DNA from 3 places in the Halomonas sp. ND22Bw genome. Region 3 is predicted to be linked to each of the others. Evidence: riboswitches for the same ligand, from Rfam matches in the RefSeq annotation. Region 3 holds a riboswitch; each other region holds the start of a gene.
What was found. Region 3 has a riboswitch for thiamine pyrophosphate ahead of thiM (hydroxyethylthiazole kinase). Riboswitches for the same ligand answer to the same signal wherever they lie in the genome.
Positions count from the first base shown of each region.

Region 1: another riboswitch for thiamine pyrophosphate. It lies ahead of thiC (phosphomethylpyrimidine synthase ThiC); the one in region 3 lies ahead of thiM (hydroxyethylthiazole kinase).
Region 2: another riboswitch for thiamine pyrophosphate. It lies ahead of CVH10_RS07990 (sodium:solute symporter); the one in region 3 lies ahead of thiM (hydroxyethylthiazole kinase).

Region 1 covers NZ_PXWD01000005.1:170,529-180,426, forward strand. The annotation lists gene CVH10_RS08975 (DUF4870 domain-containing protein) at 1-144, shown strand, start outside; gene CVH10_RS08980 (lysophospholipid acyltransferase family protein) at 148-1,080, shown strand; gene CVH10_RS08985 (glucan biosynthesis protein) at 1,229-2,785, shown strand; gene mdoH (glucans biosynthesis glucosyltransferase MdoH) at 2,772-4,685, shown strand; TPP riboswitch at 4,774-4,934, shown strand; gene tenA (thiaminase II) at 5,025-5,693, shown strand; TPP riboswitch at 5,887-6,006, shown strand; gene thiC (phosphomethylpyrimidine synthase ThiC) at 6,083-7,972, shown strand; gene CVH10_RS09005 (heavy metal translocating P-type ATPase) at 8,045-9,898, opposite strand, start outside.
Region 2 covers NZ_PXWD01000004.1:199,569-209,466, forward strand. The annotation lists gene katG (catalase/peroxidase HPI) at 1-1,040, opposite strand, end outside; gene CVH10_RS07970 (CoA-acylating methylmalonate-semialdehyde dehydrogenase) at 1,482-2,981, shown strand; gene CVH10_RS25605 (hypothetical protein) at 3,144-3,314, opposite strand; gene CVH10_RS07975 (YbaY family lipoprotein) at 3,370-3,720, shown strand; gene CVH10_RS07980 (hypothetical protein) at 3,929-4,678, shown strand; gene CVH10_RS07985 (hypothetical protein) at 4,803-5,480, opposite strand; TPP riboswitch at 5,593-5,705, shown strand; gene CVH10_RS07990 (sodium:solute symporter) at 5,695-7,083, shown strand; gene ilvD (dihydroxy-acid dehydratase) at 7,153-8,841, shown strand; gene CVH10_RS08000 (hypothetical protein) at 8,935-9,606, opposite strand; gene CVH10_RS08005 (XRE family transcriptional regulator) at 9,699-9,898, opposite strand, start outside.
Region 3 covers NZ_PXWD01000003.1:23,171-33,068, reverse strand. The annotation lists gene CVH10_RS05265 (HD domain-containing phosphohydrolase) at 1-1,758, shown strand, start outside; gene CVH10_RS05260 (serine hydrolase) at 1,797-3,206, shown strand; gene CVH10_RS05255 (DMT family transporter) at 3,298-4,173, shown strand; gene thiE (thiamine phosphate synthase) at 4,253-4,873, opposite strand; gene thiM (hydroxyethylthiazole kinase) at 4,863-5,681, opposite strand; TPP riboswitch at 5,714-5,816, opposite strand; gene CVH10_RS05240 (hypothetical protein) at 5,865-6,155, opposite strand; gene CVH10_RS05235 (ATP-binding protein) at 6,266-7,627, opposite strand; gene CVH10_RS05230 (response regulator transcription factor) at 7,624-8,319, opposite strand; gene CVH10_RS05225 (SDR family oxidoreductase) at 8,391-9,209, opposite strand; gene CVH10_RS27225 (AMP-binding protein) at 9,196-9,898, opposite strand, start outside.

The sequences.
Region 1 (9,898 bases), on a different contig from region 3:
CTGGCCTCGCTGCTGACCCTGGTCGTGATCGGCTTCCCGCTGCTGATCGCGCTGGCGGTGTGGATGATCATCCGCTGCGTCAAGGGCTTCAAGGGCCTGCAGGAGAAGCGTGCCCCCGACAACGTCGACACCTGGCTGATCTGATCCATGGCCGACACGCAACACACCCAGGGGCGCTTTCAGGCGCGGCTGATCGCCGGCCTGTGGCGCGCCCTCGCCAACTGGCGGCCGGCCTCGCTGTGGCGCCTGGCGCGCATGACCGGCCCGCTGGTGCAGCTCGGCAGCCGGCGCGAGCGCCGGGTGACCCGCATCAACCTGGCCCAGGCCTATCCCGACCGCCCCGAGAGCGAGCGCCGCCGCATGGCGCGGCGCAGCCTGGTCCACTCCAGCGCCACCATGCTCGAGCTGGGCCTGGCCTGGATGGGCGAGCCGGACCGGATCGAGGCCAGCATTCTCGAGGTCCACGGCCGCGAGCTGCTCGACGAGGCCCGCGCCGAGGGGCGCGGCGTGATCGTGCTGGCGCCCCACTTCGGCAACTGGGAGGTGCTCAACTTCTGGCTGTCCGGGCACTTCCCCTTCACCGCCATGTACGAGCCGCCCAAGCTCGCCCCGCTGGACCCGATCATCCGCGGCGGCCGCGAGCGGCGAGGGGCCGAGCTGGTGCCGACCAATCCGCGCGGCGTGGCGGCGCTGCTCAAGGCGCTCAAGCGCGGCGAGACGGTGGGCATCCTGCCGGACCAGACGCCGAGCTGGGGCAGCGGCGTGTTCGCCCCCTTCTTCGGCCGCCAGGCCTACACCGCCACCCTGCTGCCCAAGCTGGTGGCCCGCACCGAGGCGCGGGTGGTCACCGGCGTGGCCAAGCGCGTGCGCGGCCGCGGCTTCGCGCTGCACTTCCTGGCCGCCGACGAACGCGTCTACTCGAGCGACGAGACCACCTCGGCCGCCGGCGTGAACGCCTGCGTGGAGGCCGCCATCGCCCTGGACCCGGTCCAGTACCAGTGGGAATACAAGCGCTATCGCAAGACCCCCGAGGAGCTCGAGGGCCGCGCCGACTGGAAGCGCTTCCGCGTCTACAAGTAACCCCTTCGGCGCCGCGGGACGGAACCATCCCGGCGGCGCACTGACCAACCCCGGTACGCTTTCACGATAACGATACCCATAACACGACAAGACCCCCTGGACCGGCTCGCGCAGGGAATGCCGGCGGGATTCCAAGGAGAGTCACCACATGACATCGCTGTTCCGTTTCCTGGCCCTCTCGCTGGGGACGACGCTGGCCATGGAGGCCAGCGCCGAACCCGCCGCCGAGCAGGGGCTGTTCGACCGCGTCACCGACCGCGCCGAGCGCCTGGCCGACGCGCCCTATGAGGCACCGGACGCCGACCTGCCGCCGGCGCTGACCGAGCTCGACTACGACGCCTATCGCCAGATCCGCTTCCGCCCCGACCGCGCCGTCTGGCACGACGACGGCCTGTTCGAGGTCCAGCTGTTCCATCCCGGCTTCCTCTACGACCAGCCGGTCGTGCTCAACCTGGTCGACGAGGACGGCGAGGTCAGCCCGCTGCCCTTCGACCCATCGCGCTTCCGCTACGACGACGAGGCCGCCGGGCTGGCCGATCTCGACGCCGAGGCCCTCGGCGATCTCGGCTACGCCGGCTTCCGCCTGCACTACCCGCTGAACAGCGGCGACTATCGCGACGAGTTCATGGTGTTTCTCGGCGCCTCCTATTTCCGCATGATCGGCCGCGATCAGGGCTATGGCCTCTCGAGCCGCGGGCTGGCCATCGACACCGGCGCGCCCCGCGGCGAGGAGTTCCCCGCCTTTCGCGAGTTCTGGCTGGTCGAGCCCGGCCCCGAGGACACGCATCTGACGGTCTACGCCCTGCTCGACAGCCCGTCGCTCTCCGGCGCCTACCGCTTCGAGATCGCTCCCGGCGAGCCGACCACGGTCGAGACCGAGGCGCGGCTGTTCGCCCGCGAGGTCGTGGCCAAGCTCGGCATCGCGCCGCTGACCAGCATGTACATGCACGGCGGGCTCGGCGACTACCCGGCGGACGACTATCGCCCGCGGGTACACGACTCCAGCGGCCTGGCCATGCAGACCGGCGACGGCGAGCGCATCTGGCGCCCACTGAGCAATCCCGAGACGCTGCATCTGTCGAGCCTGCAGGACACCTCGCCCCGGGGCTTCGGGCTGATCCAGCGGCCGCGCCGGTTCGAGGCCTACCTGGACGCCGAGGCCCGCTACGAGACGCGCCCCAGCGAATGGGTCACGCCGCTGGGCGACTGGGGCCAGGGCCGCGTCGAGCTGGTCGAGATCCCCTCCGACAGCGAGGCCAACGACAACATCACCGCCTACTGGATCCCCGAGCAACCGCTCGAGGCCGGGCAGTCGCGGACCTTCCGCTACCGGCTGAGCACCCTCGGCGCCACGCCGCCGGATCAGCGACTCGCCCATGTGCTGCGCTCGCGCCAGGGCTGGGGCGCCACGCCGGGGCAGGACGATCCGCCGCCCGCCAGCCAGCGCGTCTTCATCGTCGACTTCCAGGGGCCCACCCTCGACGGCCTCGAGGCCGACCAGACGGTGGAGCCGCGCCTGACCACCTCCAGCGGCGAGCTGATCGAACCCCGCGTCCAGCGCCTGCCCGACGACACCTGGCGCGCCAGCTTCCGGCTCGCGCCGGAAGACGGCACACCGGCCGACATGCGCCTGGCCCTGACCCTGCACGGCGAGCCGCTGACAGAAACCTGGAACTATGTCTGGTATCCCGATGAGCGCCGCTGATTCCCGCAACGCCGCGGCGCCCATTCCCTGGCGCCGCACCCGCCGCTGGGCCGTCGCCCTGCTGATCGCCGCCACCACCGCCCTGGGCGTGTGGACCATGTTCCGCATCCTCCACGTCGGCGGCCTGACCCCGCTGGAGCTGGCGGTCCTGGCGCTGTTCGCGGTGACCTTCGGCTGGATCGCCGTGGCCTTCTGGAGCGGCCTGATCGGCTTCGTCCTGAGCCTCGCCGGCCGCGACCCGCTGAGCCTGGCCCTGGCCGGCTCGCCCCGGCCGCCCGACGACGCCCGCTCGCGCACCGCCCTGGTGATGCCGATCCACAACGAGGACGTCGAGCGGGTCGCCGCGGGTCTGGAGGCGACCTGCCGGGACCTGCCGCCGATCACCGAGCGCCGGCACATCGAGGCCTTCGTGCTCAGCGACAGCACCGACGAGGCCGTGGTGGCCGAGGAGAAGGCCGTCATGGCGGCGCTGCAGCGGCGGCTGTCCGGCCATTGCCGGCTGCACTACCGCCATCGCGACAGCAACGCCGGCCGCAAGGCCGGCAACCTCGGCGACTTCTGCCAACGCTGGGGGCAGCGCTACGACTTCATGCTGGTGCTCGACGCCGACAGCGTGATGAGCGGCGATACCGTGCATGAGCTGATCGCCCAGATGGAGGCCAATCCGCGCCTCGGGCTGCTGCAGACGGTGCCGATTCCCGTGCGCCAGGACAGCCTCTTCGGGCGCGCCAACCAGTTCGCGGCGGCGGTCTACTCGCCGATGCTGGCCGCCGGGCTGAGCTTCTGGCAGTCCGACGCCGCCAACTACTTCGGCCACAACGCCATCCTGCGCGTGGCGCCCTTCATCCGGCATGCCGGCCTGCCCGAGCTGCCCGGACGCCCACCGCTGGGCGGCGACATCCTCAGCCACGACTTCGTCGAGGCCGCGCTGCTGCGGCGCGCCGGCTGGGAGGTGCGCATGCGCACCGACCTCGGCGGCAGCTTCGAGGAGATGCCGAGCCATATCCTCGACTACGCCAAGCGCGACCGCCGCTGGGTCCAGGGCAACCTGCAGCACCTGCGCCTGCTGGGCGCCGGCGGCCTGCACATGGTCAGCCGGGTGCACTTCCTGTGCGGCGCTCTGGCCTACCTGTCGTCGCTGATCTGGCTGGCGATCCTCGCGGTCAGCACCGCCGATGCCCTGCTGCGCGCCCTGATCGCGCCCAACTTCTTCACCTCCGACGCCCAGCTGTTCCCGGACTGGCCGATCGCCCCACCCAACCTGATCATGCCGCTGCTCGGCGGCACCCTGGCGATGCTGCTGACGCCCAAGCTGCTGGGCGTAGTGCTGGCCCTGTGCCGAGCGCCGTCCCGCTACGGCGGGCGCGGCAGGCTGGTCGCCAGCGCCCTGCTGGAGGCGCTGTTCGCGATGCTGATCGCGCCGCTGATGATGGTCTTCCACAGCCGCTTCGTGATCGAGGTCTTCAGCGGCCTCACCGTGGCCTGGAACCCGCAGTCGCGCGAGGGGCGCGCCCTGCCCTGGCGCGAGGCGCTGCGTCACACCTGGCCGGGCAGCCTGGTCGGCCTCTGCTGGGCGGGCGTGACCTGGTGGGCCACGCCGACCTTCTTCTGGTGGCTGACGCCGGTATGGCTAGGGCTGATGCTAGCCGCGCCGCTGGTGCGCTGGAGCAGCAGCCTGACGATCGGGCATGGCCTGCGCCGGCGCGGCCTGCTGCTGGTGCCCGGCGAGACCGCCCCGCCGGCGGTGCTCGAGGCCGAGCCGGCGCCGCTGGATCTCGAGGCGGCCGGCGATCCCGCCGCACCGCCGGCCGAGCGGCCCTGCGAGATGCCGATCCAGTCCTTCGGCGGCGACTGGGCGCGGACGTCGAGCGCCGAGGCGAGCGCCGTCCAGGGCAAGTGATCGTCGCGGCGTCCGGGATGACGACAGGAGTGATGACAAGGGGGATGAGAGGGGTGTTCGTCGCCCGCCAAGCTGCTAGACTCGGCCCATTCGCTTGACGGGGTGCCGGTGGAACCGGCTGAGATGGCGCAGGTTCACGCTCGACGACGTTCGAGACAGAACCCAGCGCTGGTCCCGTGGAACCTGATCCGGGTGGGTGTGGCACGCGCCGCACGTGAACCGGCGTAGGGAATCAGGCGGCGGGCCGGCGCGCCCTCCTTGTGCCCCGGCTCTCCCTTCCCGCTTCCGCTACGCCCGTGCGCCCCCCCGGCATCCGCTCTCATCGGAATCGGAGGCAAGATGGGCCGTCGCTTCAGTGATCTCACCGCCGCCTGCCAGGCCGACTGGCGCGCCTACACCGAGCACGACTTCGTCCGCGCCCTGGGCGCCGGCACGCTCGAGGCGGACTCCTTCCGCCACTACCTGCAGCAGGACTACCTGTTCCTGATCCACTTCGCCCGCGCCTACGCCCTGGCCGCCTACAAGAGCCGCGACCTGGACGAGCTACGCCAGGCCTTCGACGGCCTGAAGACCATCCTCGACGTCGAGCTGGACCTGCACCGCGGCTTCTGCCGCGACTGGGGCATCGGCGAGGACGACCTGGCGGCGCTGCCCGAGGCCCGCGCCACCCTGGCCTACACCCGCTTCGTGCTCGACGCCGGCAGCCGCGGCGACCTGCTCGACCTGCGCGTGGCGCTGGCCCCCTGCCTGGTGGGCTACGGCGAGATCGCCAACTGGCTTCAGGCCCAGCCGTTCACCGTGCGCGGCGACGCCAACCCCTATGACGCCTGGATCGCCATGTATCAGGGCGACGAGTTCCAGCAGGCGATGCACGCCGAGATCGCCTGGCTGGACGCGCGGCTCAGTGAGGTGACGCCGGCGCGCTTCGACCAGCTGGCGCGACTGTTCCGCGACGCCACCCGGCTGGAGATCGACTTCTGGCAGATGGGCCTGGATCGCGCGGACTGATTTAGCGGCAAGCTGGCCGTTGAGACAGGAATCGCCGGGGAAGGCCTCCGAGGAGGCGCTGTGAATACTTCCCTGTACGCTACCGACGCCATCCCTGGCGTAGGACCTCCTCTTCGGCCTTCCCCGGCTCTGCGGCGAGCCCGGACCAAACAGACAACATGATGCAATAAGGCCCGCCACCACAGCGGGCACACCACGCTTGACGGGGTGCCGTTGAAGACGGCTGAGATCATGCGGCGCGAGGCGCCCAAGCATGGATCCCGTTGAACCTGAACTGGCTAGGACCAGCGTAGGGATCAAGCGACACGCGGCGGCGCCTCGGCGCCGGCCGCCCCTGTCCTCCCCGACGGTCCTCCCTGACGAACCATTCAAGCCAAGGGAGCACGACCATGAGCAAGACCGCCCATTTCCTCAACGAGAGCGCCCGCGTCGACGACGCCGCCGTGGCCCCGCTGCCGGGCTCGCGCAAGGTCTTCGTCGAGGGCTCACGACCCGATATCCGCGTGCCCTTCCGCGAGATCGGCCTGTCGCCGACCAAGACCTCCGGCGCAGATGAAGAAAACCCGCCACTGCTGGTCTACGACACTTCCGGCCCCTACACCGACCCCGAGGCCAACATCGACCTGCGCCGCGGCCTGCCCGAGCTGCGCCGCGCCTGGATCGAGGCCCGCGACGACACCGAGTTCCTCGACGGCCCGACCTCGGAGTACGGCCGGCGCCGCGCCAACGACCCGATGCTCGCCCCGCTGCGCTTCGAGCTGACCCGCACGCCCCGCCGGGCCAAGGCAGGGAAGAACGTCACCCAGCTGCACTATGCGCGCCAGGGCATCATCACCCCCGAGATGGAATTCATCGCCATTCGGGAAAACCAGAAGCGTCAGACGATGGGCAGCGAGGAGGTCGAGCGCCTCCTCGGCCACCAGCATCCGGGCGAGGCCTTCGGCGCCCGCCTGCCCGAGGAGATCACGCCTGAGTTCGTGCGCGACGAGGTGGCCGCGGGTCGCGCCATCATCCCCAACAACATCAACCACCCGGAATCCGAGCCGATGATCATCGGCCGCAACTTCCTGGTGAAGATCAACGGCAACCTCGGCAACTCGGCGGTCACCTCGTCCATCGAGGACGAGGTCGACAAGATGACCTGGGGCATCCGCTGGGGCGCCGACACCATCATGGACCTGTCCACCGGGGAGAACATCCACGAGACCCGCGAGTGGATCATCCGCAACGCCCCGGTGCCGATCGGCACCGTGCCGATCTACCAGGCGCTGGAGAAGGTCAACGGCGTGGCCGAGGACCTGACCTGGGAGGTGTTCCGCGACACCCTGATCGAGCAGGCCGAGCAAGGCGTCGACTACTTCACCATCCACGCCGGCGTGCTGCTGCGCTACGTGCCGCTCACCGCCAGACGCACCACCGGCATCGTCTCCCGCGGCGGCTCGATCATGGCCAAGTGGTGCCTCTACCACCACCGCGAAAGCTTTCTCTACGAGCACTTCGAGGAGATCTGCGAGATCTGCAAGCGCTACGACGTCGCCTTCTCGCTGGGCGACGGCCTGCGCCCGGGTTCGGTGGCCGACGCCAACGACGAGGCCCAGTTCGCCGAGCTCGAGACACTCGGCGAGCTGACCCGCATCGCCTGGGAGCACGACGTCCAGGTGATGATCGAGGGCCCCGGCCACGTGCCCATGCACCTGATCAAGGAGAACATGGACAAGCAGCTCCGCGAGTGCGACGAGGCGCCCTTCTACACCCTCGGGCCGCTGACCACCGATATCGCGCCGGGCTACGACCACATCACCTCCGGCATCGGGGCGGCGATGATCGGCTGGTACGGCTGCGCCATGCTCTGCTACGTGACGCCCAAGGAGCACCTGGGCCTGCCCAACAAGGACGACGTCAAGACCGGCATCATCACCTACAAGATCGCCGCGCATGCTGCTGATCTCGCGAAGGGTCACCCGGCCGCCCAGCGCCGTGACAATGCCCTGTCGAAGGCGCGCTTCGAGTTCCGCTGGGAGGACCAGTTCAACCTGGGCCTCGACCCGGACACCGCCCGGGAATACCACGACGAGACCCTGCCCAAGGACTCGGCCAAGGTGGCGCACTTCTGCTCCATGTGCGGGCCCAAGTTCTGCTCGATGAAGATCAGCCAGGAGGTCCGCGACTACGCCAAGGACAAGGGCCTCGACGGCGACCAGGACGCTGTGATGAAGGGCATGGAGGAGCAGGCCGAGAAGTTCCGCCAAGAGGGCGCCGAGCTGTACAAGGAGGTCTGACCTCGCGCCTGGATGCAGAACGCCGCGCCGGCAATCAGCCGGCGCGGCGTTCTTGTAGGCCGCCAGTCTGGTTCAGCTTGCCGCGGGCGAGGCGGCAACCGCCACGTCGTCTTGCGTCGAGTCACGATCGCCCGGCGCGAAGCGCAGCAGCCGCAGGGCGTTGAGCGTGACCAGCACGGTGGCGCCGGTGTCGGCCAGGATCGCCAGCCACAGCCCGGTGATGCCGAGCACGGTGGTGACCAGGAACAGCCCCTTCAGCCCCAGGGCGATGGCGATGTTCTGGCGGATGTTGGCCATGGTCGCCCGCGCCAGCCGGATCAGTGCCGCCGCGTCGCCCACCCGGTTGCGCAGCAGCGCGCCGTCGGCGGTCTCCAGCGCCACGTCGGTGCCCGAGCCCATGGCCACGCCCACCTGGGCGCTGGCCAGCGCCGGAGCGTCGTTGATGCCGTCACCGATCATCATCGTCCGCTCATGGCCGGCGAGCTCACGGATCGCCTCGACCTTGCCCTCCGGCATAAGCCCGGCGCGACGCTCGATCCCGAGGCGCCCGGCGATGGCCGCGGCGGTGCGATCGTTGTCGCCGGTCAGCATCACCGAGCGCACGCCCAGCGCCGACAGCGCCTGCACGCCGGCCTCGGCATCGGGCCGCGGCTCGTCGCGCAGAGCGATGGCCCCCAGCGCCACGCCGTCCTCGACCGCCACGATCACCGTCTTGCCCTCGGCCTCGAGGGCCTCGAGTCGCTCAGCCATGCCCTCGGCCAGCGTGCCGCGTTCGGCCGCGTGGCGCGGCGCGCCGACGAAGGCCCGACGGCCCTCGATCAGCGCCTCGACGCCCTGGCCGGGCACCGCCCGCGCCTCGGTGACGATCGAGGGCCCGACGCCGAGCGAGGCCGCGTGCTCGAGCACCGCCCGCGCCAGCGGATGGCTGGCGTCTCGCTCGAGGCTCGCCGCCAGGGCGAGCACGTCTTGCGCGGCGACGTCGACGCCTGCCGGCACCACGTCGGTCACTCGCGGCCGTCCCTCGGTCAGGGTGCCGGTCTTGTCGAAGGCCACCGCCTCGGTGCGGGCCGCGGCTTCCATCACCGCGCCGCCCTTGAGCAACAGCCCGTGCCGGGCGCCGCTGGACAGCGACGAGGCGATCGACGCCGGCACCGAGATCACCAGCGCGCAGGGGCATCCGATCAGCAGCAGCGCCAGGGCGCGATAGGTCCACTCGCCCCAGTCGCCGCCCAACGCCAGCGGCGGCACCACGGCCACCAGCACCGCCAGGCCGACCACCGCCGGCATATAGACACGGCTGAAGCGGTCGATGAAGCGCTCGGTGGGCGCCCGCGCCTCCTGAGCCTCTTCCACCAGCCGGATGATGCGCGCGATGGTGTTGTCCTGCTGCGGCCGGGACACCCGCAGCCGCAGCACCGCATCGTGATTGATCGAGCCGGCGAAGACCTCGTCACCCTCGCCTCGAGCCCGCGGCACCGACTCGCCGGTCACCGGCGACTCGTCGATCGACGAGCGGCCTTCGAGAATGGTGGCATCGGCGGGGATCCGGTCACCCGGCCGCACCACCACCACCTGTCCGACCGCCAGCCGAGACGCCTCCACGGTGTGGATCTCGCCGTCGGCGGCCTCGCGCCTCGCTTCCCTGGGCACCAGGTCGGACAGCGCACGGATGCCCGAGCGGGCCCGGTCGGTGGCCACGCTCTCGAGGATCTCGCCGATCGCGAACAGCAGCACCACCATGGCCGCCTCCTCGGCGGCGCCGATGATCAGCGCGCCACCGGCGGCGAGGGTCATCAGCATCTCGATGGTGAACGGCATGCCGAGCCGCGCCGCACTCACCGCACGGCGAGCGACCGGCGCCAGTCCGATCAGGCAGGCCGCCAGGAAAGCCCAGTGGGCCACCTCCGTTCCGACGGTGAAGCGCAG
Region 2 (9,898 bases), on a different contig from region 3:
CCGGCGGGGCTCTTGGTGACCTCCCACTCATGCCCGAACAGCATGTCGAAGTAGCCCATGTCGAACTGGGTGGGGTTCTTGGTCCAGGCGCCCTCGAGGCCGGAGGTGACGGCGTTGGTGGCCTTGCCCTGCTGGTTCGGGTTGAGCCAGCCGAAACCCTGGGCCTCGACGTCCGCGGCTTCCGGCTCCGGCCCCAGGGCGTCGGCATCGCCGTTGCCGTGGGTCTTGCCGACGGTGTGGCCGCCGGCGGTCAGCGCCGCGGTTTCCTCGTCGTTCATGGCCATGCGGGAGAAAGTCTCGCGAACCTGTTCGGCGGTCTTCAGCGGGTCGGGCTGGCCATTGACCCCCTCGGGGTTCACGTAGATCAGGCCCATCTGCACCGCGGCCAGCGGGTTCTCCATGGTGTCGGGCTTGTCGACGTCGCCGTAGCGCTCATCGGAGGGGGCCAGCCATTCCTTCTCGGCGCCCCAGTAGACGTCCTTCTCGGGATGCCAGATGTCCTCGCGACCGAAGGAGAAGCCGAAGGTCTTGAAGCCCATGGACTCGTAGGCGACGTTGCCGGCGAGGATGAACAGGTCGGCCCAGCTGACCTTGTTGCCGTACTTCTTCTTGAGCGGCCACAGCAGGCGCCGTGCCTTGTCGAGGTTGCCGTTGTCCGGCCAGCTGTTGAGCGGGGCGAAGCGCTGGTTGCCGGTGCCGCCGCCGCCTCGGCCGTCGGCGATGCGGTAGGAGCCGGCGGCGTGCCAGGCCATGCGGATCATCAGGCCGCCGTAGTGGCCCCAGTCGGCCGGCCACCACGCCTGACTGTCGGTCATCAGGGCGTGCATGTCCTTCTTCAGCGCCTCGAAGTCGAGCTTGCGGACTTCCTGGCGATAGTCGAAGTCGTCGCCCATCGGGTCGGTCTTGCGGTCGTGCTGGTGGAGGATGTCGAGGTTGAGGGCATTGGGCCACCAGTCCATGACCGAGGTGCCGGTTTCGGTCATGCCGCCGTGCATGACCGGGCACTTGCCCGCGCCGCCTTGCTGTGTTGCGTCACCCATCTCGTACTCCTTCATCGCGTGGTCGTGTGCTCCAGTATCGATAGAGGTCACGTCGCCGCCCTTGTTGTCGAATGCCGGGAATCCGGTGCATCCAAGCGGGCCTCTAGCCTCTTTCACATAGCTTAGTGATGACTGGGGCGACTGCCATTTTTCTTTCCTGAACAAGTTGATAGCAAACCTTTATCGTCCTTTGACGATACGAGGCCGGCCACGTTCGGCATGGCCGACCGTCGTCCATTGGTCGCCCCCTGGTTGCTTGGCGATTCGCGGCCTCCCTACACTCGATGGCTCGGTAATCATGAGCCCCGCATGAGCGTTTCGCTGTTCTCGATCCGGCCCCGTCGATGCATTAACGGGGCCGAACATCGGATAACAATCACAAACCGCGAACCCGGGGGAGGGCAGGGAGCCTCTCCCCGGGGCCGCCAAAGGAGCCGCTAGATGTCCGTCAGAGAGATCCCGCTGTATATCGATGGCCAGGCCGTCACCTCGCAGAGCCAGGAATGGCGCGACGTACTCAATCCGGCCACCCAGGAGGTGGTCGCCCGGGTGCCGTTCTGCACCCTGGAGGAAGTCGATCGCGCCGTGGCCAGCGCCAGGGCCGCCTTCTTCGAGTGGCGCCGCACGCCGCTGGCCAAGCGTCAGCGCATCATGCTGAAGCTGCAGGCGCTGATCCGCGAGCACACCGAGGAGCTGGCCGCGCTGATCACCGAGGAGCACGGCAAGACCCTGCCGGATGCCGCCGGCGAGGTGGGCCGCGGGCTCGAGGTGGTGGAGCACGCCTGCTCGATCACCTCGCTGCAGCTCGGCGAGCTGGCCGAGAACGCCGCCACCGAGGTCGACGTCTACACCCTCAATCAGCCGCTGGGCGTGGGCGCCGGGATCACTGCCTTCAACTTCCCGATCATGCTGCCGTGCTTCATGTTCCCGCTGGCCATCGCCACCGGGAACACCTTCGTGCTCAAGCCCTCCGAGCAGGACCCGAGCTCGACCATGCGGCTGGTCGAGCTGGCCCACGAGGCCGGCGTGCCGGCCGGGGTGCTCAACGTGGTGCACGGCGGCCCGGACGTGGCCAACCGCCTCTGCGACCACCCGGACATCAAGGCGATGTCGTTCATCGGCTCGACCCACGTCGGCACCCAGCTCTATCGCCGTGCCGCCGAGGCCGGCAAGCGCGCCCAGGCGATGATGGGGGCCAAGAACCACTGCGTGGTGATGCCCGACGCCAACCGCAGCCAGGCCATCAACAACCTGCTGGGCTCGGCCTTCGGCGCCGCCGGCCAGCGCTGCATGGCCAACTCGGTGGTGGTGCTGGTGGGCGAGGCCCGCGACTGGCTGGACGAGCTGGTCGAGGGCGCCCGCCACATGAAGGTCGGCCCCGGCACCCAGCGTGACGCCGACCTCGGCCCGCTGGTGTCGCCGGCCGCCAAGGCGCGGGTGGAGGACCTGATCGCTGCCGGCGAGCAGGAGGGCGCCCGGCTGCTGATCGACGGCCGCGGCTGTCAGGTGGAGGGCTATCCGGAGGGCAACTTCGTCGGCCCGACCCTGTTCGCCGACGTGACCGCCGAGATGACCATCTACCGCGAGGAGATCTTCGGCCCGGTGCTGTGCGTGGTGAGCGCCGAGACCCTCGACGAGGCGATCGACTTCATCAACGCCAATCCCAACGGCAACGGCACCTCGATCTTCACCAACTCCGGCTGGGTGGCTCGCCGCTTCGAGACCGAGATCGACGTCGGCCAGGTGGGCATCAACGTGCCGATTCCGGTGCCGGTGGCCTACTTCAGCTTCACCGGCTCGCGGGCCTCCAAGCTCGGCGACCTCGGGCCCAACGGTAAGCAGGCGATCGGCTTCTGGACCCAGACCAAGACCGTCACCGCCCGCTGGTTCGAGCCGGAAAACGTCTCCGGCGGCATCAACAGCACCATCTCGCTGAGCTGATCCCATCCCGCTCGGCGGTCATCGACGGCCCTGCCTCGGGAGAGGCGGGGCCGTCGTGGTTGGGCGCGTGTTGACCGGGCGCCGGTTCTGCGCCGGCGAGGGATTCCATGATCCGTGTCATGCCGGTTTCCCCGCTCGCCCTACCGGGACGCCGAAACCTTGCTACCTTGAGGTGGTATCGAACTGGAATGAAGCCGCCTTGGCGTCACGAGCCTGTTCGGGCTGACGCGGCCAGCGGTGTCGGGTCTTTTCCTCGCCCTGGTACATGAAGGAGTCATCAATGAGATCGAAAAACGGAATCGCGGCAGTGATCGGCCCCTGGATGATTGGCACTCTCGTCCTGTTGCTGGCGGCATGCAGTCAGCCACAGAGGACGGGAGAGTCGTCGATGCAGCAGCCGGACAACTCCCTGATGCGGGTCATCAGCGGCGAGGTGTGGTATCGCGAGCGCATGGCGCTGCCACCGGGAGCCGAGGTCATCGTGACCCTCGAGGATCAGTCGCGCGCGGATGCACCCGCCACCGTGCTCACCGACTACACCTACACCGTCGAGGGCGCCCAGCCTCCCTATCCGTTCCGGCTTGTCTATGACCCTCAGGCCATCGACGAGCGCATGACTTACGGACTGCGGGCACGGATCGTTCACGACGGCGAGCTGCTGTTCACCAGTACGGAGCACGTTGATCCCTTCGCCGGCGAGGCGGGTGACCCCGTGCGCATCAGGGTCTCGCGGCAGTAAGCGTTGCTGGGGCCGGGGGAGATTTCCCCCCTCGCGAGTTTCCTTCGGCTTTGGCTCTGCAGGTGCGCCTGCGGGCCATCCGTGGGGCATCACGGGTGCCACGTCTGCGGACATGAAACGCGCCTGCCTGCTGTGGGCATGCCTATCCGGGCGTGGGGAAGGAAAACCGTAGCCCAGGGAGTCACGGATGCTTGCACGAAATGCACTGATGATCGCCACCTTCTTTGCCATGTTTTCCCCGGGGATCGCCAGCGCTCAGCAAGATGGCCTGGGCTCGGAAGCCAACGATCCGACGGCCTCCGTCATGGCCTTCCAGCTGCAGGACTTCTACACCTACCGGTACCACAACCTCGACGACGAGGACGGAAACCGCATGCAGTTCCGCGCCGCCATTCCGTTCTCGCTGGGCGACTCCAGCAACATCTTCCGACTCACCGCGCCTTACGTGACCGACTCGCCGAATGACTCGAGCGGCTGGTCCGACATGACCCTCTTCGACCTGGTGACCTTCGACCGCTCATGGGGGCGATTCGGCGTTGGTGCGGTCGCGCTGTTGCCGACCGGGGAAGACGGCCTGAGCGCCGAGAAATGGGGGCTCGGTCCCGCCGTGGGCTTCGTGGCCAGCCAACCCTCGGGGATATGGGGGCTGTTCAATCAGAACGTGTTCACGGTGGCGGGAGACGACGACTACCGCGACGTGAATATCTCGATCGTGCAGCCGATCGTGAACTACAGCCTCGGGAATGGCTGGTCGGCGGGGGCCTCCGACATGTCGATCACCTATGACTGGGAGCAGCATGATTGGGTGAGCCTGCCCCTGGGCGTTGCGCTCAACAAGCTGGTGAGGATTCAGGAGTATCCGGTGCAGTTCACGGCCAGCTATGAGCACAACTTCTACGACGAGGGGGTGAGCGCCTCGGACACCCTCAACCTCACCGCCAAGCTGCTGTTGCCTTGAACGGCAGCGGTGAGTAGGGGGCCGCTGGTCACCTCCGAAGCGCTAAAGATCAATGACGCCTCCGGCGATCCTGACCCTTCCATGGAAGCTTCTGCATTCTCCTGAGGCCCCGCTACGGTATCGCCTAGGGGCGGATATGGGCCATCTCCAGCAGCTCGCTCAGCGGTTCCAGCTGGCCCACGTGCAGCACCAGCACGCACTCGCCGGGTTCGTCGTCGGCGGGGCGAACGATGGCGAATTCGCCTTCCTCCAGATGGAATTCGTGGATCTCGCGGCTGCCCTCGGGCGTATTGCAGCGGATCGAGCGGTAGGCCTCGTCCTCGCCGTAGGTCAGGCGGTGATAGACCTTGAAGAAGGTATAGAGCGACAGACCGCGGGGAAACGCCGGCCAGCGGGCCGGGTTGTCTCGAGTCTCTGAGTCGACCTCGAGGCCGTCGGCCTCGGCGCTGGCGATGGCACCGGCCAGCGGCTCGGCGAGCAGGCTGTCGGCCTCGCCCGGCAGTGGGGCGAGACGGTCCAGCGCCTGCTGGTAGCGCTCGGCGATCGCACGCAGGTCGGCCGTCATGCCCAGCGCATGGTCGCCATGTCGCAGGTCTTCGGGGGCGCAGCCGCCGTTCTCCCAGCCGTGGATCACCCTGAGCGTCAGTCGCCCTTCGCGCATCGGCGCCTCCAGCAGCGCCTGGAGGGCGATGCGCAGGTGCAGCTGGCGCTCGGGGACGCCGTTGTCGAAGGCGGCGTAGGGCTCGGCGAAGATCCGGTGCAGGCAACCGGGGGCGTGTTCCTTGGCTTCGGTAAACGGCATGGCGGGGTCCGGGCTGGTTGTTCGAATGGCGGGAAGGATGTGTCATGCTGGCGTGGCAATCCGGATATCGGCCATGTTGGCCCTGTCTTGAGGATCGCCACTACAATCCATTCACTGTCGCCAGGGGAGTCCCGCCGGCATCGGCGGGGCTGAGAGAGCGTGCGTCGCTGACCCTGGAACCTGATCCGGTTCACACCGGCGGAGGAAGTGCGACATGCCTTATCTGACGTCAGCCGTGCTTGGCGCGGCGCTTCTGTGTTTCACCGTTCTGGGCCTGCGTGCCCGCCGGGCCGACGGCCCGCTCGACGACTACGTCACCGCCCGCAACTCCCAGTCGGCCCCGACCCTGGGGCTCTCCTTCCTGGCCTCCGGCATGGGCGCCTGGATCCTCTTCGCGCCGCCCGAGATCGGCGCCTTCGTCGGCCCGCTGGGCCTGGCCGGCTATGCCATCGGCTCGGCGCTGCCGTTTCTCGTGCTCGGCGCCTTCGGCCCGGCCATCCGCCGTCGCCTGCCGCAGGGGCGCAGCATCGGCGAGTACGCCGAGGCCTGCTTCGGCGCCGGCATCCGCCGCTGGGTGGCGCTGGTCTCGGTGCTGTACATGGGCTGCTTCCTGGCCGCCGAGCTGACTGCCATCGGCGCCATCACCGGGCTGCTGTCGGACGTGCCGGTGGCGCTGGTGGTGGTCGGCGTGGCGGTGGCGACCCTGCTCTACACCGCGCTGGGCGGGCTGCGCGCGAGCCTGGCCACCGATCGCTGGCAGGCCTGGCTGCTGCTGGCCCTGCTGCTGGTGGTGGGCGGCGTGGCGCTGGCCCGGCTGCCCGAGCTGCCGGCCGAGGCCGCGCTGCCGTCGATTCCCGCCGGCGATGCGCTGTCCGTGGCGTTGACGCTGGTGATCGCGGTGACCGCGGCCAACCTCTTCCACCAGGGCTACTGGCAGCGGGTGTGGGCGGCCCGGGACGACCGGGCGCTGGGGCGCGGCGCCTGGCTGGGCGGCGGCATCACCGTGCTGGTGGTGGCGGTGGTCGGCGGCCTCGGCATGCTGGCCGCCATGGCCGGCGTGTCGCTGGGCGAGCCGCCGATCCCGTTCTTCGCGCTGCTCGCCGAGGCGCCGGGCTGGCTGGCGCTGCCGGCGCTGGTGCTGGCGGTGACGCTGGTGGCCTCCAGCGTCGACACCCTGCAGAACGGCATCGCCTCGCTGGTGGTGGCCGGCAGCGGCCGTCGCGGCCTGTCGCTCAGGGCGTCGCGGTGGGTCACCGTGGCGCTGATGGTGCCGGTGGTGGCGATCGCCCTTCAGGGGCTTTCGGTGCTGCGACTGTTCCTGATCGCCGATCTGCTGTGCGCGGCCATCGTGGTGCCGGTGTTGCTGGGGCTGTGGGCGCGGATGAGCGCCGTGGCGGCGCTGGCCGGCGGCCTCGCCGGGCTGGCCGGTGCGGTGCTGCCGGGCTGGGTCGCCTCGGGCAGTGCCCTCGACGGCCTGCTGGCGGCGAGCTTCCCCGGTGGGGTGCCGACCCTGCCACCCTTCCTCGGCGCGCTCGTGGCCTCCAGCGCGGTGGCGCTGCTGGTGGCCTGGTGGCGCCCGGCCGCGGTGCGGCGCACGGCCTGAACGGTTGCCAGGCCGGCGGATGACGGCCACCCTCTGAAGGTCATCCCGACCTGACGGAGGAGCCGCGCCATGAGTGACACGCCACAGGATCCCCGCCGCCGCCATTCCGCCCCGGTGGTGGACGGCGTCGGCAAGTCGGCCAGCCGCGCCATGCTGCGCGCGGTGGGCTTCAACGACGCCGACTTCACCAAGCCCCAGGTGGGCATTGCGTCCACCTGGAGCCGCGTCACGCCCTGCAACAGCCATATCGGCGAGCTGGCCGAGCAGGCCAGCGCCGGGGCGGATGCGGCCGGCGGCAAGGGCGTGATCTTCAACACCATCACCATCTCCGACGGCATCGCCAACGGCACCGAGGGCATGAAGTATTCGCTGGTGTCGCGGGAGGTGATCGCCGATTCCATCGAGACGGTGGCCGGCTGCGAGGGCTTCGATGGCCTGGTGGCCATCGGCGGCTGTGACAAGAACATGCCCGGCTGCCTGATCGGCCTGGCGCGGCTCGACCGGCCCAGCGTCTTCGTCTACGGCGGCACCATCCTGCCCGGCGAGGGGCACACCGACATCGTCTCGGTGTTCGAGGCCATGGGCGCCCACAGCCGCGGCGATCTCGACCTCATCGACGTCAAGCGGATCGAGGAAACGGCGATTCCCGGGCCCGGCGCCTGCGGCGGCATGTACACCGCCAACACCATGGCCTCGGCCATCGAGGCACTGGGCATGAGCCTGCCCGGCAGCTCGGCGCAGAACGCCGTGTCCCAGACCAAGCGCGACGACAGCCGGGCGGCGGGAGAGGCGGTGCTGGCCCTGCTCGAGCGCGACATCACGCCCTCGGACATCATGACCCGCGAGGCCTTCGAGAACGCCATCACCGTGGTGATCGCCCTGGGCGGCTCCACCAATGCGGTGCTGCACCTGATCGCCATGGCCGACGCCATCGGCGTGTCGATCACCCTCGACGACTTCACGGCGATCGGCAAGCGGGTGCCGGTGCTCGCCGACCTGCGCCCCAGCGGCCAGTACATGATGAGCGAGCTGGTCGAGATCGGCGGCATCCAGCCGCTGATGAAGACCCTGCTCGAGGCGGGGCTCTTGCATGGCGACTGCCTGACCGTGACCGGCGCCACACTGGCCGAGAATCTGGCCGATGTGGCGCCTTACCCCCAGGATCAGGCGATCATCGCGCCCCTCGAGGCGCCGCTGAAGGCCCAGAGCCATCTGCGCGTGCTGCACGGCAACCTGGCGCCGGAAGGGGCGGTGGCCAAGATCACCGGCAAGGAGGGCACGCGTTTCTCGGGTTCGGCCCGGGTGTTCGGCTCCGAGGAGGAGGCCCAGGCGCGCATCAACGACGGCAGCGTGGTGGCCGGCGACGTGGTGGTGATCCGCTACGAGGGGCCCCGCGGCGGGCCCGGCATGCGCGAGATGCTGACCCCGACCTCGGCGATCATGGGGCGCGGGCTCGGCAGCGAGGTGGCGCTGATCACCGACGGCCGCTTCTCCGGCGGCAGTCACGGCTTCGTGGTCGGCCACGTGACGCCGGAGGCCTTCGACGGCGGTCCCCTGGCGCTGCTCGAGGATGGCGACACCATCACCATCGATGCCGAGGCCGATACCCTCGATGTCGCGCTCACCGTCGAGGAGCTCGAACGACGCCGGGCCGCCTGGCAGCGGCCGGCGCCGCGCTACACCCGCGGGGTACTGGCCAAGTACGCGCGCACGGTCAGCTCCGCCTCGACCGGGGCGGTGACCGACCGCCCCGACTAGCTTGGCCCATCGGGGACCCGAGACGCGACGGCGCCGCCCCGAGGGGCGGCGCCGTTCGTGCTTTCGGGCAGGGCGTGCCCTGCGGCCGTCGGCTTACTGGGAGAGCGCCCGGTTCATCATGTCTTCCATGCTCATGGCGTCCTCGGGCAGCTCGAAGGCGCTTGCCGCCGGGGCCTCGTCGGACAGCGAGGCGATCCGGAAGCGGTCGCCGAAGCGCAGCATGCCGAGCCCCTCTTCCTCCAGCGCCGAGGCGATCGGGTCGGGTTCGCCGGTCATGGTGCGCTGGTAGGCGTGGAAGGCGCGCATCAGCTCACGTACCTGATCGTCGTCGCTCAGCACCAGGGTGTCGTCATGGGCGTTGCCGGCCTTGTCGGTCCACGTCAGCGCGTAGACCTCGCCCTCCAGGCCGGCGACGGTCTCGCGTTCGCCGGTGGCCTCGAGCCGTTCGACCGAGTCGGCCTGCTGGCTGGTCACGCCGGCCATGGCCTGATCGCCGCCCATGCTCTCGGCCATCTGCTTGAGGCGGGCCATGTCCATGACCAGGGTCTGGCCCTGCATCCGGGTGACCATGTAGCCGTTGCCGTCCTTGAGCAGCATGAAGCCCGCCTGGGCCTGCTGGGGGAAGTCCATGCGCAGGTCATCGCCCGCCCAGCGGACTTCCATGGTGGCGTTGCCCTGGTCGGAACGGCTCTCGAGGGTGGCCTGGCCATCGGCCAGGGCGGGCAGCGAGGCGGCCAGCAGCAGGCCGGTCACGAGGTGGCGCATCGGGAATCTCCCTGATCTCTCGAATCCATGAGGTGGAAGGGCCGGCGTGACCGGCCCGGGCCCAGTGCGCGGGCGAGCGGGTCGCCTGACGGCTAGGGCGGCGTGAGTTCGTGGTCGATGGTGCTGCGCAGTGCCTGTAGCTCGTCGAGGGTGAGCTGCTCCAGGCGTCCGGCGAGAAGGTCGCTGATCTTCTGCATCGGCAGGCCCGCGCGACGGGCGATCTCGCGGTTGCCGAGATCCGATACGGCGATCAGCCGAGTGATGATGCGCATGAGGCGCGTACGTTGTTCCA
Region 3 (9,898 bases):
GTGCGCTCGCCGGTGCGCGAGGTGCAGCAGCTGAGCGGCGCCCTGACGGGCATGGCCGAGGGCATCGCGGGCTTCCAGCGCATGACGCGGACGCTGAGCCGCGAGCCGCGGCTGGACACGCTGCTCGCCACCGTCCTCGAGGACCTGCTGAACATCACCGACAGCCGCCACGGCGCCATCTACCTCGAGGACGAGAGCGATCCCACCCGCTTCGCCTGCGAGGCCGAGCAGGGCCAGGGCGATCCCGACGATCCGCTGCCGGCGTGCCTGACCCTGAAGGCCCCCGACGAGAGCGGCATGGCGGCGCTGGAGCGCCGGGCCGCGGCCAGCGGCTATCTGGTGCAGCCGCTGTGCAATCGCAGTGGCCATCGCATGGGGCTGCTGATACTGGCGCTGCGCGCGTCGGGATCGGGCGGCGATCGTTCCTGGCGGCGCTTCGTCGAGGAGCTCTCCGGGGCGGCGGCGGTGGCCATCGAGACCCGCCGCCTGCTGGAGGGCGAGAAGCGCCTGCTGGACGCCATCGTCGAGCTGATCGCCGGGGCCACCGACGCCAAGTCGGCGCATACCGGCGGCCACTGTTCGAGGGTGCCGCAGCTGGCCGAGATGCTGCTGGAGGGCGCCCACCGCTCGAACAGCGGCCCCTTCGCCGACGAGACGCTGGATGACGACCGTCGCACCGCCTTTCACCTGGCGGCCTGGCTGCACGACTGCGGCAAGCTGACCACCCCCGACGAGGTCATGGAGAAGGCCACCAAGCTGGAGGCCCGCTACAACCGCATCCACGAGATCCGCACCCGCTTCGAGGTGCTGTGGCGCGACGCCGACGTCGCCTACTGGCGCGGGCTCGCCGAGGGCGGCGACGAACCCGCGCTGGCCGAGGCGCGCCGCCGCCGGCAGGCCGAGCTGCAGGAGGCCTTCCGGCTGGTGGCCGAGCTCAACCGCGGCGGCGAGGCGCTCGACGAGACTCGCCTGGCGCGGCTCGAGGCGATCGCCGACTGGCGCTGGTGGCGCCATTTCGACGACCGGCTCGGCGTGTCCGAGGAGGAGGCCGCACGACTGGCGCGCGAGCCCGAAGCCCCGCCCCCCGCGGAGGAGCGGCTGCTGGCCGATCGCCCCCGGGACCGCCTCGACTGGGTCGTTGCGCCGCCGCCGGTGGCCGAGGACGATCCGCGCAACCGCTGGGGCTTCGCCATGCAGCCGCCCGAGGTGGCCGGCGACCAGGGCGAGCTCTACAACCTGCGGGTGGCCCGCGGCACGCTCAACGACGTCGAGCGTTTCCGCATCCAGGAGCACATCGTCCAGACCATCATGATGCTCGAGTCGCTGCCCTGGCCGGCCCATCTGCGGCGGGTGCCGACCATCGCCGGCAACCACCACGAACGCATGGACGGTCGAGGCTATCCGCGTCGGCTGGTGCTGGCCGAGGCCAGCCTCGAGGAGCGCATCATGGCGGTGGCCGACGTGTTCGAGGCGCTGACCGCCGCCGACCGGCCCTACAAGCCGGGTCTGACGCTGTCGCGCTCGCTGTCGATCCTGGCCGCCATGGCCCGCGACGGCCACCTGGATCCCGACGTCTTCGCCCTGCTGCTCGACAGCGGGGTGTGGCGCGACTACGCCGAGCGCTTCCTGGCGCCGGCGCAGATCGACGAGGTGGACATCGACGCGCTCAAGAACGAGGCTGGATGTCCGACAATGAAAAGTGGAAATGGCGCCTCGGGCCGCGTTTCGCCCTGTACAGGGCAGGCCCCTGGGTCATAATGCACTCATAAAGCGCGTCATTCTTCAGGGGAACACCGATGCTGCCGACTCCGATTTCCGGCTGGCGAGTGAGTCTGCTCGCCGCCCTCGTCATGGCCAGCGTGCTGCTGGCACCGCTCGCCCAGGCCGAGAATCCCCGCTATGCGGGCATCGTCATCGACGCCGACTCCCACGAGATCCTCTACGCCGAGAACGCCGATGCGCCGCGCTATCCGGCCTCGTTGACCAAGATGATGACCCTCTACATGCTGTTCGAGGCCATCGAGGGGCGCAGCATGAGCCTGGGGCAGCCGCTGCCGGTGTCGCGGGCGGCGGCGGCCATGCCGGCCACCAAGCTATACCTCAAGCCGGGCGACAGCATCCCGGTGGAGACCGCCATCGAGTCGCTGGTGGTGCGCTCGGCCAACGACGTGGCGGTGGTCGTCGCCGAGGCGCTGGGCGGCAGCGAGCGCCACTTCGCGCGGATGATGACCGAGCGCGCCCGCGAGCTCGGCATGCGCCACACCACCTTCCGCAACGCCTCCGGCCTGCCGGACGATGCCCAGGTCACCACCGCCCGCGACATGGCGGTGCTGGCCCGTCGGCTGATGCTCGATTTCCCCCAGTACTACCACTACTTCTCGCTGCAGGACTTCACCTGGCGCGGCAACACCTACCGCGGCCACAATCGCCTGCTGGCCAACTACCCGGGCGCCGACGGCCTCAAGACCGGCTTCATCCGCGCCTCCGGCTTCAACGTCGCCACCTCGGCGGTACACGACGGCCGGCGCATGCTCTCGGTGGTGATGGGCGGTTTCACCGCCGCCTCCCGCGACGAACACATGGCCGACCTGCTGAATCGCGGCTTCGCCCGTGCCGCCCTGGCCGACGGTCACGGCTGGCTGGCCCGCACCGAGATCGCCGACGAGCGGCTGATGCCGCTGCCGGGCCGCACGCTGCCGCCGGCCGGACAGATGCTGGCGAGCCTCGACAGCGCGGCGCCGGCACCGGCCGCGACGGTATCCGCCCGGGCGCCCGAGCCGGCCTCGACGCCGGCGGCCAGCGAGCCGAGCCGCGCCGCCGCGCCGGGGCCGGTGGTGCAGGAGGTCGCCGCCCCCTCGCCGGACGAGGCGATCGTGGCCTCGGCGCCGAGCGCCGACGCGGCCGTCGGCGGTGCGGCGGAGGCGGATCCGCTGACCGCGCTGATCGACCGCGACGAGCGGACCGGCGGCTGGGGCGTGCAGGTCGGCGCCTTCAGCGACGCCGATCACGCTCGTCGCCTGGCCGACCGCGCCGCGGCCCGCCTGGCCGCGGAGCTGGATGACGCCCGGGTCGACGTGCCCTGGGTGGCGCAAGCCGGCGTCTACCGGGCGCGGCTGGTCGATCTGGGCGAGCGCCAGGCCCGCAGCGCCTGCCAGCGTCTCCAGTCCCAGGGCATGGACTGCATGGTGGTCCAGGCCTCGCTCTGACCCTCGGTTCCGGCCCCTCTCACCGCCCCGACGGTCAGGCCGTCGGGGCGGTGTCGTTTCCCCTCCCTCGACGCGCGCACGGAGGCGCTGCATGGCTCCCTCTCTGAAAGGCATCCTGTTCATGTGCGGCGGCGTGCTGTGCCTGGCCCTGGGCGATGCCCTCACCAAGTGGCTGGGCGCGGTGCATTCGCCGCTGCAGATCATCTTCTTCCGCACCCTGGTGTCGCTGCCGCTGATCGTGCTGATCGCGCGCTTCAGCGGCGGCCTGCGCACCCTCGGCACGCGGCGTCCGGGCGTGCACCTGCTGCGCGGCCTGATCTTCACCGCCACCATGATCACCTTCATGTGGGGGCTGGTGCTGCTGCCGCTGGCCACCGCCACGGCGATCGCCTTCGCCGCGCCGCTGTTCGTGACGCTGCTGTCGGTGCCCTTGCTCGGCGAGCGGGTCGACCGTCCGACCTGGCTGGCCACGCTGCTCGGCTTCGTCGGGGTGCTGGTGGTGGTGCGGCCCGGGGCGGCCGGTTTCCAGCCCGCCATGCTGGTGGTGGTCGCCGCGGCGCTGTTCTATGCCCTGACCATGATCACGGCGCGCCGCTACGGCGAGGGCGAGCAGCTGTGGGCCATGGTCTTCTATACCACCCTGGTGCCCTGCCTGGCGGCCTCCCTGACCCTGCCCTGGGTGTGGCAGACGCCGGCGCCGCTGCACTGGCTGGGCTTCCTGGCCGCCGGGGTGCTCGGCGTCGGCGCCATGGTGGGGATCACCCAGGCCTTTCGCTACGCCCCGGCGGCCATCGCCGCGCCCTTCGACTACACGGCGCTGCTGTGGGCGACCCTGCTGGGCTGGGGCTTCTGGGGCGAGATGCCGGATCCCTGGGTGTTCGCCGGCGGCAGCCTGATCATCGCCAGCGGCCTGGCCATCGCCTATCAGGAGCGGCGCGTCGCGCTGAACCGGCGGCCTTCCCTGTGACGCAGGTCGCATCGGCGACCCGGCGGCCCCGCGCTCTTTCGCGCGGGGCCGCCTGCGTTCGGGGATGGCCGTCCAGGCGTCAGCGGTGGAAGGGCGGGAAGGCGCGGGCGGCGGCCTCCGGGTCCGGGGTGCCACAGATCGCCGAGACCACCGCCAGGCCATCGGCGCCGGCATGGCGTACCGCCTCGACGTGCTCGACCTTGAGCCCGCCGATCGCCACCGTGGGCAGCGGGCTGGCGGCGGCCAGCGCGGCGAGGCCTCCGAAGCCCAGCGGCGCGGCATGGTCCTGCTTGGTGGCCGTGGCGAACACCGGGCCGAGGCCCAGGTAGTCGAGGCGCCCGGCGTCCAGCCGTGCCAGCTGTTCGTGGGTCTGCACCGAGAGGCCGAGGATGGCGTCCGGGCCCAGCGCGGCACGGGCATCGGCGACCTCGCCGTCGTCCTGGCCGATGTGCAGGCCGTCGGCCCGACTGGCCAGCGCGACCTCGAGGCGGTCGTTGATGATCAACGGCACGCCGCTGCCGGCCAGGGCGGCCTTCAGGCGCCGGGCCAGCGGGATCAGCTCGGCGTCGGCGGCGTGCTTGTCGCGCAGCTGGACGAGGCTGACGCCGCCGCGTACCGCGTCCCGCACGGTCTGCTCCACGCCGTGGTCGGCGCACAGCTCGGGGTCGGTGACCAGGTAGAGGGACAGATCAAGGCGCATCGGTGAGCTCCAGGTGGATACGGTCGGCCAGCGGCGTGGCGAGGGTGTCGGGGGCGAGGCCGTAGAGGGCGTCGAGGAAGGCCACGGCGAAGCTGCCGGGGCCGGCGGCGGTCTCGGCGGCGAGCTCCCCGGCCGCGGCGTAGGCGGTCAGCGCCGCCACGGTGGCCGCGAACGGGTCCTCGGCGCCGGCCAGGAAGGCGCCGACCACGCCGGTCAGGGCGCAGCCCATGGTGGTGACGCGAGGCATCAGCGCATGGCCGCCGGAGACCCGCGCCAGGCGTCGGCCGTCGGTGACCAGGTCGACCTCGCCGGTGACCGCCACCACGGTGGCATGCTCGCGGGCCAGCGCCACGGCGGCGCGCTCGGCGCTGTCGGCGCTGTCGGTGCTGTCCACGCCGCGCCCGCCGCCGCCCTGTCGGGCCAGCGCCAAGATCTCCGAGGCGTTGCCGCGGATCGCGGTCGGCCCCAGCGCCAGCAGCCGGGCGCCGGCCTGGCGACGAAAGCGGGTGGCGCCCACCGCCACCGGGTCGAGCACCCAGGGCGTGCCGGCGTCATTGGCGGCGCGGGCGGCGGCGTCCATGGCGTCGAGCCAGTGGGGCGAGAGGGTGCCGATGTTCAGCGTCAGGGCGGTGGCCAGGCCGGCGAACTCGGCGGCTTCCTCGCGGGCGTGGACCATGGCGGGCGAGGCGCCCAGCGCCAGCAGCGCGTTGGCCATGAAGTTCATCGCCACGTGGTTGGTGATGTTGTGAACCAGCGGGGTGGTGCGGCGCACGCGCGCCAGATGCGGCGCGGGATCGAGGGAATGCATCGGGCCTCCTGGCGACGGGAGGCGCGGCCGCGCAGGGAGCCGGCACGACTCCCTCCGCCGGCATTATCCGGGTCAGGTGGTGAGGGTGCCTCTCAGCCGCGGCGGATCATCGCCCCGGCGCCCCTGTCGTCGGGCCTCACTATCCCTCTTCGCCCGGAGCATGTAAAGCCGGCGGGCGTCGCCTCAGGCGGCCAGCTGGAGCACGGCCAGGGTCAGCAGGCTGGCCTGGGAGACGGTCTGGAGATCGGCGGTCATGCCGTTGCCTTCCTCCTCGGGTTCGAGGCGCAGCGCCGCGTTCAGGGGGCGAAGCAGCAAGGCGGCGCCGGCGGCCAGGGCGACCAGCGCCAGTGGCAGGCTGCCCACGCCCCAGGGGCTGATCAGCCATTCGACGACGAGCAGCAGCACGCCGCCCAGGGCCAGCCACAGGGGGCGGCGCAGGGCGGCGTCGAGAGAGGTCGGGGGCATGGCGTGCATGTCGATGTCTCCTTTCCGGTTGTCGTTGGGCGATCCAGCCCACCACCGTAACGGCGTTGGCTTAAAGTCGGCTTACACCAACGCTAAGGGAGCGACATGACGATGCCGTGTCAGGCGCGGGGCAGCCGCACGCTCACGCGCAGCCCGCCACCGGGGGCGTCGCCCAGCGTCAGGCGGCCGCCGTGGCGCTGTACCAGACGGTCGACGATGGACAGCCCGAGGCCGGCCCCGGCCCCCGCACCGCCGCGGTGGAAGCGCGCCAGCGCCTGCTGGCGGCCGTCCTCGGGGATGCCGGGCCCGCTGTCGTCCACCCGCAGCACCAGCGCTCGCTCTTCCGCCGTCAGTGCCACGTCGATGCGGCTGCCGGCGGGGGAGTGACGGATGGCGTTGCCGACCAGGTTCTTGATCAGGGTGGTGACGGCGCCGGGCTCGGTGGTCAGCGCCCAGTCGGCCCCCTCGTCGGCCTCCAGGTGCAGGCTCTGGTCGTGGTCGGTGGCCAGCGGCATCAGCTCGGCCAGCGACTCGCGCACCTCGTGCAGCAGGTCGATGCGCTGATCCGGGGCGCCTTCCTGCTCCGGGTCCAGGCGTGCCAGGGTCAGCAGCTGGCCGACCAGCCGGGTGGCGCGGGCCAGGCCGTCGCGCAACAGGGTCAGCGCCTCGCGCCGATCCGCCGGATCCTCGGTGGCCAGGGCGTTCTGGGCGTGCAGGTCGAGCACCGTCAGCGGGGTGCGCAGCTCGTGGGCGGCATCGGCGATGAAGCGTTTCTCGCGGGCCCGCAGGGTGCGGATCCGCGCCAGCAGGCCGTTGAGGGCGCCGACGATGGTGGCCAGCTCGCGGGGCAGTGGGTCGTCGGGCAGCGGGTTCAGGCGCTGGGGGTCGCGGGCTTCGATCTGGGCGGCCAGCCGTGACAGCGGCCGCAGCCCCCAGCCGATCGCCCACCACAGCAGCACCGCCAGTGCCGGCAGGCCCACGAGGTCCGGTACCAGGGTGCGCAGGGCGATGCCCCGGACCAGCTCGCCGCGCACGTCGCCGCGCTCGCCGACCAGCACCCGCAGGTCGTCGTCGCCGAGGACGAAGACGCGCCACTCGCGTCCGTCCAGGGTCGCGTCGCCGTAGCCGGCACGACGCTCGGTGAACGGCGCGGTCGGCGCGCCGGCGGAGCGCAGCAGCAGCAGCTCGTCGCGCCAGACCTGGAAGGCCACCTCGCCTTCGTAGCGGTGGCCGCCGTCGGTGCCCGGCGTGTTGCGGCGCAGGGCGTCGTCGAGGCTCGCCAGCAGCGCCTCGCGCCGGGCCTCGGGCAGCGGCGTGCGCACCAGGCCTTCCATCAGCCGGGCCTGCTGGGCCAGGCGGGCGTCGAATAGCGCCGCCACTTCGCGGGCGGCGTCGCGATAGCTGGTCACGCCGATCGCCAGCATGCACAGCGCGACCACCAGCAGCGCGATGCCCAGGGTGCGGCGGCGGATGGAGCTCATGGGATCCTGTTCCCGGGGGCCTCGTCCGCCGGGGCCTTGTCCATGATGTAGCCGATGCCGCGCAGGGTGCGGATCAGCTCCGGGGCCAGCTTCCTGCGCAGGTGGTGAACGTGGACCTCGATGGCGTTGCTCTCCACGTCCTCGTCCCAGCCGTAGAGCAGGCGGGCCAGGGTGTCGCGGGTGAAGGCGTGGCCGGGGTGGCTGAGGAATTCCTGCAGCAGGGTGAACTCGCGGCGCGACAGCGTGACCGGCTGGCCCTGGTAGGTGACGCGGCGGTTCTCCGGGTCGAGCACCACGCCGCGGTGGCGCAGCTCGCTGCTGACCAGGCCCTGGCTGCGGCGCAGCAGGGCGCGCAGCCGTGCCTTGAGCTCGTCGACCTCGAAGGGTTTGGTCAGGTAGTCGTCGGCCCCGGCATCCAGGCCCTGGATGCGCTGCTCGATGCCGTCGCGGGCGGTCAGCACCAGCACCGGCACGCGATGGCCGCCGCGGCGCAGCCGCGTGAGCAGGTCGATGCCGTCGAGCCGGGGCAGGCCCAGGTCGAGGATGACGGCATCGAAGGGCTCCTCGTCGCGCAGGGCGTTGAGGGCCTCGATGCCGTCGCCGAGGATGTCGACGGTGTAGTGCTCGGGTTTCAGCGCCAGGCGAATGCCCGACGCCAGGCTGGGATCGTCTTCCACCAGCAGTATGCGCATGGGCCTTCCTTGTCGGTGCTCCGGTCATGCCGATACTCGCCTCGGAGGCCGCGCCTGTCGACCCTGGCGGCTCAGGGTGGCGGGGCGATGAAGCGGCGGATGGTGGGCAGCTGGCGGCGCAGGGCGCGATCGATCAGCCCCGGCCACAGGGCGTTGAGCCGCGCGAAGATCGGTTCGGCGCGGCCCAGGCGGGTCTCCTTGCGACCGCGTTCGATGGCGCGGCGGATCTGGACGGCCACCGTCTCCGGATCGTCCATGGCGTTGCCCAGCGCCCGGTTCATCTCCTCCATGGCCGGGGCGTTCATGGCGGTGCGGGTGGCCCTCGGGGCGATGTAGTGCACCGCGATCGGCGAATCCGCGAGCTCCCGGCGCAGCGCCTGGGTGAAGCCGTAGAGCGCGAACTTGGTGGCGCAGTAGGTGGCCTGGCCGGGGTAGCCGATATGGCCGAAGGCCGAGCCCAGGTTGACCACCAGGCCCTGTTCGGCGCGGCACAGCGGCGGCAGCATGGCGCGGGTCAGCTGCAGGGTCGCGGTCAGGTTGATCGCCACCAGGCGCTCGATGGCCTCGTCGTCGCTGTCCTGGAACAGCTCGGCGCGGTTGGCGCCGGCGGCGTTGATCAGCATGGTGCATTCCAGCCGCTCGGCGACGGCCACCAGCCGGGCGCGATCCTCGGCGCGGGTGAGGTCGGCGGGCTGGGCCGTGATCTGGCCGGGATGCCGTCGGCACAGCCGCTCCAGGACCTCGGCGTCGCGCCCGGTGACCAGCAGCTGGGCGCCGGCCGCGGCAAGCTCGTCGACCAGCGCCTGGCCGATGCCGCCGCTGGCGCCGGTGATCAGCACCCGCTGGCCGGGCCAGCCCTGGGTGAGATAGTGCGGTTCAGACCAGCGCATCGGTCAGCTCCCGGGCGGCTTCGCCCCCCGTGCAGCGGGCGGTGATGCCCCGGAACATGGCGCCGTAGAGGCGATAGACCATGCGCGCGCCCTCGATCACCGCGTTCAGATCGTCTTCCTCCAGGCGGTCGATCAGCGTCTCGAAGAAGGCCAGGTGGCCGATATCGAGGCTGCCGTGGGAGCTCAGGTAGCGCACGGCGTCGTCGGGCAGCCCGAGGCTCGCCTGGAGCTGTTCGGCGGCGCGGGTGGCCACCGCGGTGCTGGTGCCCTCGAGCACCTGGACCATGCCGAAGAAGGCCACCGGATTGCCGTGCTCGATCCGGTCGCGCACGTAGGCCACCATCAGCGTCGTGGCCGGGTCGGGCGTGGCGGCGGCCGCCGCCTCGGGGTCGCCGCCGGCGGCGCGGATGTCGTCGAGGATCCACTGCTCGTGGCCGTATTCCTCCTCGACGTACTCCACCAGGGCGCCGCGCAGCCAGCCCAGCCGGTCGGGCAGGCGGGCGCCGCAGGCCATCATCAGCGGCACCGTGAAGCGCACGTGGTGGTAGGCCTGGCCGAGGAAGGCCAGGTACTCGTCGCGCCCGATCTCGCCCTGCATGGCGCGGGTCATCATGGGCGTGTCGAGCAGCCATTCGCGCTCGGCGCGGGTGGCGTCCTGCAGGCGTTGATAGGCACTCATGAAGTCACTC